2 regions of the Methylobacterium sp. E-041 genome follow, and region 2 is predicted to be linked to the other one. Evidence: predicted binding sites of a transcription regulator. Region 2 holds the regulator's gene; the other holds the start of a gene.

Region 1 (5,538 bases), on a different contig from region 2:
TCCATCGGCTCGTCGCGGAAGATGCGCGGGTCCATCGGGATCGGGTTCTCGATCACCGGCGTGAAGTCCATGTGGGCGAGGATGTCGCGGCCGATGTCGATGCCCGGCGCCACCTCGATCAGCTCCAGCCCGGCCTGGGTCAGGTTGAAGACGCAGCGTTCCGTCACGTAGAGCACCGGCTGCCGCCGCTCCTGCGCGAACGGCCCGCTGAAGGTGTTCTGCTCGACGGATCCGACGAACTTGCGCGAGCGGCCCTCCTGCACGATCCGCAGGCGGCCCTCGTCGATCTCGGTGACGAGGCCGCCGGAGGTGAAGGTGCCGGCGAACACCACCTTGCGCGCATTCTGCGAGATGTTGATGAAGCCGCCGCAGCCGTTGAGCCGCCCGCCGAAGCGGCTGGTGTTGACGTTGCCGGCGCCGTCGCACTCGGCCATGCCGAGGCAGGTCATGTCGAGGCCGCCGCCGTCGTAGAAGTCGAACATCTGGTTCTGGTCGATGATCGAGTCGGCGTTGGTGGCCGCGCCGAAGCTCGAGCCCGAGGCGAGCACGCCGCCCACGGCGCCGGCTTCCGTCGTCAGGGTGATGTAGGGGGTGACCTTCTCCTCGTTGGCGATCGAGGAGATGCCTTCGGGCGCGCCGACGCCGAGGTTGACCACGCCGTTCGGCGGCAGCTCGAACGCGGCGCGGCGGGCGATGATCTTGCGCGCGTCGAGCGTCATCCGCTTCAGGCCGGTGACCGGCACGCGGATCTCGCCGGCGAGCGCCGCGTCGTGCTGCACGCCGTAGTTCATGCGGTGCTGCTCGGGCGGCGCCACCACGACGCAATCGACCAGGATGCCCGGCACGCGCACGTCCTTGGGCTTGATCGAGCCCTGCTCGACGATGCGCTCGACCTGCGCGATGACGATGCCGCCGTTGTTGCGGGCGGCCATCGCCTGGGCGAGGTTGTCCAGCGTCAGCGCCTCCTTGGAGACGCAGAGGTTGCCCGACGGGTCGGCGCTGGTGGCGCGGATGAAGGCGACGTCGATCTTGGTGGCCCGGTAGAACAGCCACTCCTCGCCCTCGACCTCCACGACCTTGACGATCTCGTCGGTCGTCAGGGTGTTCACGCGGCCGCCGCCGTGGCGCGGGTCGACGTAGGTGTGGAGGCCGACCTTCGAGAACAGGCCGGGCTGGCCGGCGGCGCAGGCCCGGTAGAGCTGCGAGATCACCCCTTGCGGCAGGTTGTAGCCGCGGATGCGGTTGTCCTGCGCGGCCTGCGCCACCTTGGGCATCCGCCCGAAGTTCGCCGCGATCACCCGCCCGAGCAGGCCCTCGTGGTGGAGGCGCCCGGTGCCGAGGCCTTTGCTGTCGCCGGCGCCGGCGGTCATGATCAGGGTGAGGTTGCCGGGCGCGCCGGTCTCGACGAAGCGCTTCTCCAGGGCCGCGTGCAGCGCCTCGGGGATGCAGCTCTGCACGAAGCCCGTCGTCGTGACGACGTCGTCGGTGCGGATGAGGGCGATCGCCTCGTCGGCGCTGACGATCTTGTTCTTCTTCACGCGACTCTCCCTGCCGACGACCGTTCCGGTCTTGCGGCCACTGCCTTGCGGCACCTGTTGGCTCAGGCTCTATTCTTGACGGACCGCGACGGCTCGGCTGCACGGGACCGCTCGGGGGGAGGTTAGGGCAAGCCAAGGCTGCCCTGCAAACGAACATTATTTGTCGCGACGTTGAAATTAACTCGTTCTTCCACGCGCAGAATATTGAATTCAAACCCTGCGCCTTCGGCATCCCGCGGCGCTTCCGCACGCGCGCGGCTCACTGGTCAGCCGGCCGGCGCCGTGTCATGGGCTGAAGCCGTGACCGATGATCCCCACGCCCTCCGCGCCGCAGAAGCGGCCAGCCTCGGCTGGTCCGGCTTCTTCGAGGACCAGTGCGAGGCCGCCGATGCCGGCTTCGCGCCGATGCGGATCGCCCTGGTCCACCGCTCCCGGTTGACGGCGCTGTCGGCCGCCGGCCCCGTCGAGCTGATCCTGCCGGTCCACGCCAGCACCGGCGACGTCACCGTCGGCGACTGGGTCCTGGCCGATCCGCGGACGCTGACCCTGCACCGCCGATTGTCGCGGAGGACCGTGCTGCAGAGGCGCACCGAGGGCGGCAAGGTCCCGCAGGCCGCGGCCGCCAACGTCGACACCCTGTTCGTCGTCACCTCGTGCAACGCCGACTTCAACCCGGCCCGCCTGGAGCGCTACCTCGCCCTGGCCAACCAGGGCGGCACCGACCCGGTGATCCTGCTGACCAAGGCCGACCTGACCGACGACGTCGAGGCCTACCGCCGGCAGGCCGCCGCCCTCCAGCGCGGGCTGTCGGTGGTCGGCGTCAACCCGCGCCGCCCGGACGCCGCGGCGGCGCTGGCGCCCTGGTGCGGGCCCGGGCAGACCGTCGCGCTCGTCGGCTCGTCCGGCGTCGGCAAGTCGACGCTCGTCAACACCCTGGCCGGGCCCGGCCAGGACGCGCCGCAGGAGACCGGCGCGATCCGGGAGCACGACGCCAAGGGGCGCCACACCACGACAGGCCGCTCGCTGCACGCGATGGCCGGGGGCGGCTGGGTGATCGACACGCCGGGGATGCGCACGCTCCACGTCAGCGACGCCGCGGAGGGGATCGACACGCTGTTCGCCGAGATCACCGAGCGCGCGCCCGACTGCCGGTTCCGCGACTGCACCCACGCGCACGAGCCGGGCTGCGCGGTGCAGGCCGCCATCGCCGACGGAACCCTCGACCCCGACCGCCTGGACCGCTGGCGCAAGCTCGTCGCGGAGAATCGCGACAAGACCCCGGCCACGGCGCCGCGGCGCCCGCGCAGGCACTGAGCGCTCGACCGGTATTCGCCGGCTCTTGACCGGGTCGTCCGGCGCGGATCGACTGTCCTTTCGCGCGCCGTCACCGGACCGTCACGCACGCGACCTATCCGAAGGCGTTCGAAGTCCGATCGCCGTCGAGATCCGTCATGTCCGATTCTGCCCGCCTGACACCGCACCTGTCGGGCGCCGAACCGAGGCGCCGCCCGGGTCCGACGCTCGATCGTGGCCTGCATCCGGGCGGGATCGTCGCCTTCCTGCTGATCCTGGTGGCGGGCCTGGTCTACGCCGGCGTCAGCCTGATCACCGACATGAACGCGGTCGGCCAGACGCCGCTGGCGATCGGCGCCTTCGTGCTCCTCGGCCTCGCCCTGCTGATCGCGCTGGCCTTTGAGTTCGTGAACGGCTTCCACGACACCGCCAACGCGGTGGCGACCGTGATCTACACCCACTCGATGCCGCCGCTCGTGGCGGTGATCTGGTCCGGCGCCTTCAACTTCCTCGGCGTGATGCTGTCCTCGGGCGCGGTGGCCTACGCCATCGTCACGCTGCTGCCGGTGGAGCTGATCCTGCAGGTCGGGTCGGGCGCCGGCTACGCGATGATCTTCGCGCTGCTCATCGCCGCGATCGTCTGGAACCTCGGCACCTGGGCCTTCGGCCTGCCGAACTCCTCGTCGCACGCGCTGATCGGCTCGGTGATCGGCGTCGGGCTGGCCAACCAGCTGATGGCGCCGGAAGGCTCCGCGACCTCGGGCGTCGACTGGGCCCAGGCGCTCGGCGTGTTCAAGGCGCTGCTGTTCAGCCCGCTCATCGGCTTCGTCGCGGCGGCCCTCCTGCTGCTGGCGCTCAAGCTCACCGTGCGGCGCAAGGACCTCTACGAGGCGCCCGAGGGCGACACGCCGCCCCCGCTCTGGATCCGTTCGCTGCTGATCCTGACCTGCACGCTGGTCTCGTTCTTCCACGGCGGCAACGACGGCCAGAAGGGCATGGGCTTGATCATGCTGATCCTGATCGGCGCGGCGCCCACCGCCTACGCCCTGAACCGCACCATGGCCGACGACACGACGCCGGCCTTCATCCAGACCTCGCAGAGCGCCAGCGCGGTGTTCGCGAGCCACGCCGGGACGACGGCCCAGCCCGACGCGGCGGCCGCCCGCAAGCAGGTCTCGGACGCGCTCAAGACCAAGGACCTGAACCAGCCGGCGGTCTACGGCGCGCTCGCGGCCCTCTCCACCGACATCGCCGCCAACGTGCGGAACTACGGCGCGATCAAGCAGGTGCCGGCGGCGCAGACCTCGAACCTGCGCAACGACATGTACCTCGCCGCCGACGCGATCCGGCTGCTGCCGAAGAACGGCGCCAGCTTCTCGGAGGCCGAGGCCGGCACGCTGAAGGCCTATACCGGCCTGCTCAACGACGGCACGCGCTACATCCCGACCTGGGTGAAGGTCTGCGTCGCGCTGGCGCTGGGCCTGGGCACCATGGTCGGCTGGAAGCGGATCGTGGTCACGGTCGGCGAGAGGATCGGCAAGACCCACCTGACCTACGCGCAGGGCGCCTCGGCCGAGCTCGTCGCCGCCGGCACGATCGGGCTGGCCGAGGTCTACGGCCTGCCCGTCTCGACCACCCACATCCTGTCCTCGGGCGTCGCCGGCACCATGGCGGCCAACGGCTCCGGGCTGCAGATGTCGACGGTGCGCAACATGGCGCTGGCCTGGGTGCTGACCCTGCCGGCGGCGATCACCCTGGCGGGCGTCCTGTTCTTCATCCTCCGCCACGTCTTCTGAGGCCAACGCCTTTCAAAGCCTGCGCATGTCCCGCTCGTCGCCCCGGGATCGCCCGCGGCGATCACCCGGACGCGTCTGACCGGATCGTGCGCCCGGCCGGGCGAGGGCGCGCGCGGTCGGGTTTCAGGGGCGGCGCCTTGCATGCCGACGGCCGGCTCCACGGCCTCGGCGGGGCTGCAAACCCGGTCGATGTCGGCTAGGCCGGGACCGATCCGGCCTCCTCGGCCGGGCGTTCGCGAGCCGCGGCCCAGCATGCCTCCCACCTCCTCGATCGCTCGCCTGATCCTGGTGCTCGCGGCCGCGGGCTTCTCCAGCACCTTCGCGTGGCGCTCGGTCGAGCCGCTGGTCGGCGTGCTGGCGCGCGACCTGCGCAGCGACGCCCACACCGTGGCGCTGCTCTCGACCGCTTTCGCGCTGCCCTACGCGCTGATCCAGCCGATCCTCGGGCCGGTGGGCGACGCGGTCGGCAAGGAGCGGGTCATCACCGCGTGCCTCGCGGTGCTGGTGGCGGCGCTGGTCGGCTGCGCCTTCGCCGAAGACCTGCGCCTGCTCTTCGGCCTGCGGATGGTGGCGGGCGCCGCGGCCGGCGGGGTGATCCCGCTGGCGCTCGCCCTGATGGGCGACCGGGTGCCGATGGAGCGCCGCCAGGTGGCGATCGGCCGCTTCCTCGTCGCGGTGATCCTCGGCCAGCTCTCGGGCTCAACCTTCGCCGGGCTGATCGAGGGGCAGGTCGGCTGGCACGGCGTGTTCGCGATCAACGCCGCGGTCGCCGTGCTCGGCTGCGCCGCGACCCTGCTCGGGTTCGACCGGAGCGGCCGCCTTCCGGCGCGACGGCCGGAATTCGGGCTGGCGCTGACGCGCTATCGCACGATCGTGGCCAATCCGCGCGCGCGGGTGCTGTTCGCGGCGGT
Region 2 (5,538 bases):
CGCATGATCCGCGCAGCCGCCCTCCTCCTGTCCCTGCTCGCGTGGCCGGTTGCGGCCCAGGGCTTCAAGCCGCCGGCCGACCTCGTGCGGGCGAGCCTCGCGGCGGAGCCCGCGGCGGTGGCGGGGGCCACGCCGTTCACCGTCGCCATCCGCATGGCGATGAAGCCGGGCTGGCACGTCTACTGGCGCAATCCCGGCGATTCCGGCCTACCGCCGGAGGTGACCTGGACCCTGCCGGCGGGCTTCTCGGCCTCGGCGATCCAGTGGCCGGCGCCGCACCGCATCCCGATCGCGACGCTGATGAACTTCGGCTACGAGGGGGAGGCGATCCTGCTCGTGCGGGTCACCCCGCCGCCGAGCCTCGACCCGGCCGCGCCGGTGACGCTGGCGGGCAAGCTCACCTATCTCGTGTGCGAGACGGAGTGCATTCCCGGCTCGGCCGATCTCGCCCTGACGCTGCCGGTCGCGCGCGAGGCCACGGCCGATCCCGGCAACGTCGACTTGTTCGCCCGCGCCCGCGCCGCCCTGCCCAAGCGCGCGCCGTGGCCGGTGCGGCTGTCGAGCCAGGGCGACCGGCTCGCCCTCGACCTCGAGGCTCCGGGCCTCGCCGCGGACACGGTCCGCGCGGTGGCGTTCTTCCCCTATTCCGAGACGGCGATCGACAACGCCGCGCCGCAGCCCTTCACCGTCGACGCTTCGGGCCTCCACCTGACGCTGACCCGCGCGACGCCCGCCGACCCCGCGCCCGAATCGCTGCCCGGCGTGCTGGCGATCGACGAGGACACCGGCGGGGGCCTCGTTCGGCAGGCCTTCGCGCTCGGCGACGAGGCGCCGCTCGCCGGCGGCAGCGCGATGCCGAGCGCGGCGCCGGCGGCGGCGCGCACCGACCCGGCCGAGGCGCTGACCCTGTGGACCGCGGCCGGCCTCGCGCTGCTCGGCGGCCTGATCCTCAACCTGATGCCCTGCGTCTTCCCGGTGCTGTCGATCAAGGTGCTGAGCCTGGTGAGGCATTCCGGCGAGGCGCCGGCGCGGGTCCGGCTGCACGGGCTCGCCTACACCGCGGGGGTGCTGGCGGCCTTCCTGGCGCTGGCCGCGCTGCTGATCGCCCTGAAGGCGGGCGGCGCCGGGATCGGCTGGGGCTTCCAGCTGCAATCGCCGACCGTGGTGGCGGCGCTGGCCTACCTGCTCTTCGCCATGGGCCTGAGCCTGTCGGGCATGCTTCACCTCGGCGGGCGGCTGTCCGGGCTCGGCGACGGGCTGACCCGGCGGGCCGGGCTCCAGGGCTCGTTCTTCACCGGCGTGCTCGCGACGGTCGTGGCGACGCCGTGCACCGCCCCGTTCATGGGCTCGGCCGTGGGCTTCGCGCTGACGCAGTCGACCGCTGCCGGCCTCGTCGTGTTCGCGAGCCTCGGCCTTGGCCTCGCCCTGCCCTTCCTGGCGCTCACCCTGTGGCCGCCGGCGCTGCGCGCCCTGCCCCGGCCCGGCGCCTGGATGGACGTGCTGAAGCAGGCCCTCGCCTTCCCGATCTACGCCACGGTCGCATGGCTGGTCTGGGTGCTGGCGCAGCAGGTCGGGCCGCAGGGCCTGCTCGCGGCGCTGATCGGGCTGGTGCTGATGGGCTTCGCCGCCTGGACGTGGGAGCTCGGCCGCGACGCGCGGCCGGTCCGGGCGCAGCTCGCCCGCGGCCTCGCGGTGCTCGCCGTCGCCGGCGTGGCGGGGCTCGCCCTCACCCTCGATCACGACCGCGTCGCACCGGGGGCTCAGGCCCGGGCCGAGGGGATCGAGCCGTTCACGCAGGCCCGCCTCGACGCGCTGCTGGCGAGCGGCCGGCCGGTCTTCGTCGACATGACGGCGGCGTGGTGCATCACCTGCCAGGTCAACGAGCGCACCTCGCTCGGGACGGCGGCGGTCGGCGCGGCGATGCGCGCGCGCGACGTCACGTATCTCAGGGGCGACTGGACCAACCAGAACCCGGAGATCACCCGCCTGCTCGAGCGCCACGGCCGGAGCGGCGTGCCGCTCTACCTGCTCTACGCGGGTGCCGGAGAGCCGACGGTTCTGCCGCAGATCCTCACCGAGGGGACGATGCTGAGCGCGCTGGACGCCGTGAAGGCGACGGGCCGCAGCGCGGGGCTCGACGGCGGGGGGACGAAGGTCCCCTGAAGCTTGGTAAAAATATAATTTTCGTAGGACTGAAATCACTTCAGTGTGCGCGACGGCTCCCTCTCCCATGGGGAAAGGGTTGGGGTGAGGGGCGTGACCGACCCGGATGACTCACGCCCCTCATCCTGTCCTTCTCCCCATGGGAGAAGGGACCCACGGCAGGTCGCGGATCGTTGCGATCGCTTGAGCCGTCCACCGAAAGCCGAACTCAATCCTCGCCCGAGAACGTCTCGTCGAAGGCGTACCCCGAGCCGCGGACGGTGCGGATCGGGTCGGTCTCGCCGGCGCGGTTCAGGGCCTTGCGCAGGCGGCCGACATGCACGTCGACGGTGCGCTCGTCGATGTAGACGTCGTGGCCCCATACGCCGTCGAGGAGCTGCTCGCGGGAATAGACCCGGCCGGGGCTCTGCATCAGGAACTCGAGCAGCTTGAACTCGGTCGGCCCGAGGTGGATCTCCCCGCCGGCCCGGCGCAGGCGATGGCTGTCGCGGTCGAGCTCGATGTCGCCGGCTTCCAGCAGGTTCGCGACGTGGCTGGGCTTGGCGCGCCGCAGCAGCGCGCGGACGCGCGCCAGCAGTTCCGGCACGGAGAACGGCTTGACGATGTAGTCGTCGGCCCCCGTCCCGAGGCCGCGGATGCGGTCGCCCTCCTCGCCGCGGGCGGTGAGCATGATGACCGGCAGGGACACCGTCTCGCGCCGCGCCCGCACCCGGCGGCACAGCTCGATTCCGGAGAGCCCCGGCAGCATCCAGTCCAGCAGGATCAGGTCGGGCACCTGCTCTTGCAGGCGCAGCTCGGCCTCGTCGCCGCGGGCGGCGGAATCGACCTCGAAGCCCTCGGCTTCGAGGTTGTAGCGCAGGAGGGTGGTCAGCGCCTCCTCGTCCTCGACGATCAGGATCCGCGTACGCATGCAGGGCACTCCCGGGCGGACCGCCCGACTTTCTCATCCATCGCCACGGTCCTCCCTCCCCCCCTGAAGCGGGTCGGGAGAGGGGAGCGCCGTATCCGGAGCGGTCGCTCCCCTCTCCCGACCCCCGCTCACGCGAGGCCCACCCTCCCCCCGCACAGGAGGAGGGAAGAGACGGCAGCCCTCAGGCGCTCGGTGCCACCGTCGCGTAGTTCGAGGCGTCGTTCTTCGGGCGGTCGCCAGCGAGGTTCTCGCCGGTGGACAGGTAGTGGATCGTCTCGGCGATGTTGGTGGTGTGGTCGCCGATGCGCTCGACGTTCTTGGCGCAGAACAGAAGATGCGTGCAGAACGAGATGTTGCGCGGGTCTTCCATCATGTAGGTCAGCAGCTCGCGGAACAGCGAGTTGTAGAGCGCGTCGATCTCGCCGTCCCGCTCCCACACGTTGTGGGCCGCGTTGACGTCGCGGCTGGCATAGGCGTCGAGCACGTCCTTGAGCTGCTCCTGGACGAGGTCGCTCATGTGCTGCACGCCGAGCACGATCTTCTGGGCCTGGGCCTGGTCGCTGATCGCGACGACGCGCTTGGCGATGTTCTTGGCGAGGTCGCCGATGCGCTCGAGGTCGCCCGAGACGCGGATCGCCGAGATCGTCTCGCGCAGGTCGATCGCCATCGGCTGGCGCCGGGCGATGAGCAGCACCGCGCGCTCCTCGATCTCGCGCTGCAGCGTGTCGAGGCGCTTGTCGGCGACGATCACCGCCTGGGCGAGCTGGGTGTCGCGGCGGACGAGCGCGTCGGTCGCCTCGGTCATCATCTTCTCGGCGACGCCGCCCATCTCGGAGATCGAGCGGCGCAGGTCTTCGAGGTCGGTGTCGTAGGACGTGACGATGTGGCCGGGCATGGGCGTGGGTCCTCGAACGATCCGGGTGCGGCTCAGCCGAAGCGGCCGGTGATGTAGTCCTGGGTCTGGCGCACCGTCGGGTTCATGAAGATGCGGTTGGTCGGGCCGACCTCGATGACCTCGCCGAGATACATGAAGGCGGTGAACTGCGAGATGCGGGCCGCCTGCTGCATGTTGTGCGTCACGATGACGATCGTGAACTCGCTGCGCAGCTGCTCGATCAGCTCCTCGATGCGGCCGGTCGAGATCGGGTCGAGGGCCGAGGTCGGCTCGTCGAACAGGATCACCTCCGGGCTCTGGGCCACCGTGCGGGCGATGCACAGGCGCTGCTGCTGGCCGCCGGAGAGGCCCATGCCGGACTGCTTGAGCTTGTCCTTCACCTCGTCCCACAGCGCGGACTTGCGCAGGGCCGATTCGACGCGGTCGTCGAGCTCGGACTTCGGCAGCTTCTCGTAGAGCCGCAGGCCGAAGGCGACGTTGTCGTAGATCGACATCGGGAACGGCGTCGGCTTCTGGAACACCATGCCGATGCGCGAGCGCAGCTCGTTCAGGTCCACGCCGGAATCGAGGATGTTCTGGCCGTCGAGCAGCACCTGCCCCTCGGCGCGCTGCTCCGGGTACAGGCTGTAGATCCGGTTGAAGGTGCGCAGCAGGGTCGACTTCCCGCAGCCCGAGGGGCCGATCAGCGCGGTCACCTGCCGGTCATGGAAGTCGAGGTTGATGTTCTTCAGGCTGTGGAACTGGCCGTAGTAGAAGTTCAGGGCCTGGGCGCTGATGCGGATCGGCGCGTGCTCGTCGGCCGGGTTGCGGCCGTCGAACCGGGTGGCGTTGATCGCGGGAGCGGCGTTCATCGTCGTGTTCCTCGTGGATGCCGGCGGCGGATCAGCGGGCGCGCTGCGGCTTGATGACGAAGCGGGCGACGACCGAGAGCAGCAGGATCGTCATGGTGATCAGGAGCGCGCCGGCCCAGGCGAGCTGCTGCCAGTTCGGGTAGGGCGAGAGGGCGAACTGGTAGATCATCACCGGCAGGTTCGCGACGCCGCCCATCAGGTCCGGGCTGAACCACGAGTTGTTGTTGAGCGCCGTGAACAGGAGCGGCGCGGTCTCGCCGGCGATGCGGGCCAGCGCGAGGATGATGCCGGTGACGATGCCGGCCGAGGCCGCCCGCCAGGTCACGCTGCGGATCACCGTCGACATCGGGGCGCCGAGCGCGACGCCGGCCTCGCGCAGCGTGCCGGGGACGAGGCGCAGCATGTCCTCGGTGGTGCGCACGATCACAGGGGTCGCGATGATCGCCAGCGCGACGCCGCCGGCCCAGCCGGAATAGGTCCCCATCGGCCGCACCATCAGGGTGTAGACGAACAGGCCGATCAGGATCGAGGGAGCCGAGAGCAGGATGTCGTTGAGGAAGCGGATCACCTCGGCGAGCTTCGAGCCGCGGCCGTACTCGGCGAGGTAGGTGCCGGCCATCAGCCCGATCGGCGTGGCGATGAGGATGCCGATGCCGGTGAGCACGAGGCTGCCGAGGATGGCGTTGGCGATGCCGCCGCCTTCCGAGCCGGGGCCGGGG

Evidence for each region. The regulator PhoB, encoded in region 2, activates phosphate uptake and scavenging genes when phosphate is short. The targets are predictions, from matches to a motif close to TGTCATNNANCTGTCAT.
Region 1: a site for PhoB is predicted at 2,921-2,937, ahead of MKK70_RS23955 (inorganic phosphate transporter). Genes of this name have one in related genera too.

Annotation. Positions count from the first base shown of each region.
Region 1 is NZ_JAKSYQ010000268.1:4,961-10,498, forward strand. It holds gene MKK70_RS23945 (acyl CoA:acetate/3-ketoacid CoA transferase) at 1-1,538, opposite strand, end outside; gene rsgA (ribosome small subunit-dependent GTPase A) at 1,821-2,852, shown strand; gene MKK70_RS23955 (inorganic phosphate transporter) at 2,990-4,627, shown strand; gene MKK70_RS23960 (MFS transporter) at 4,880-5,538, shown strand, end outside.
Region 2 is NZ_JAKSYQ010000299.1:116,772-122,309, reverse strand. It holds gene MKK70_RS28620 (protein-disulfide reductase DsbD family protein) at 4-2,163, shown strand; gene phoB (phosphate regulon transcriptional regulator PhoB) at 2,372-3,073, opposite strand; gene phoU (phosphate signaling complex protein PhoU) at 3,255-3,968, opposite strand; gene pstB (phosphate ABC transporter ATP-binding protein PstB) at 4,001-4,819, opposite strand; gene pstA (phosphate ABC transporter permease PstA) at 4,851-5,538, opposite strand, start outside.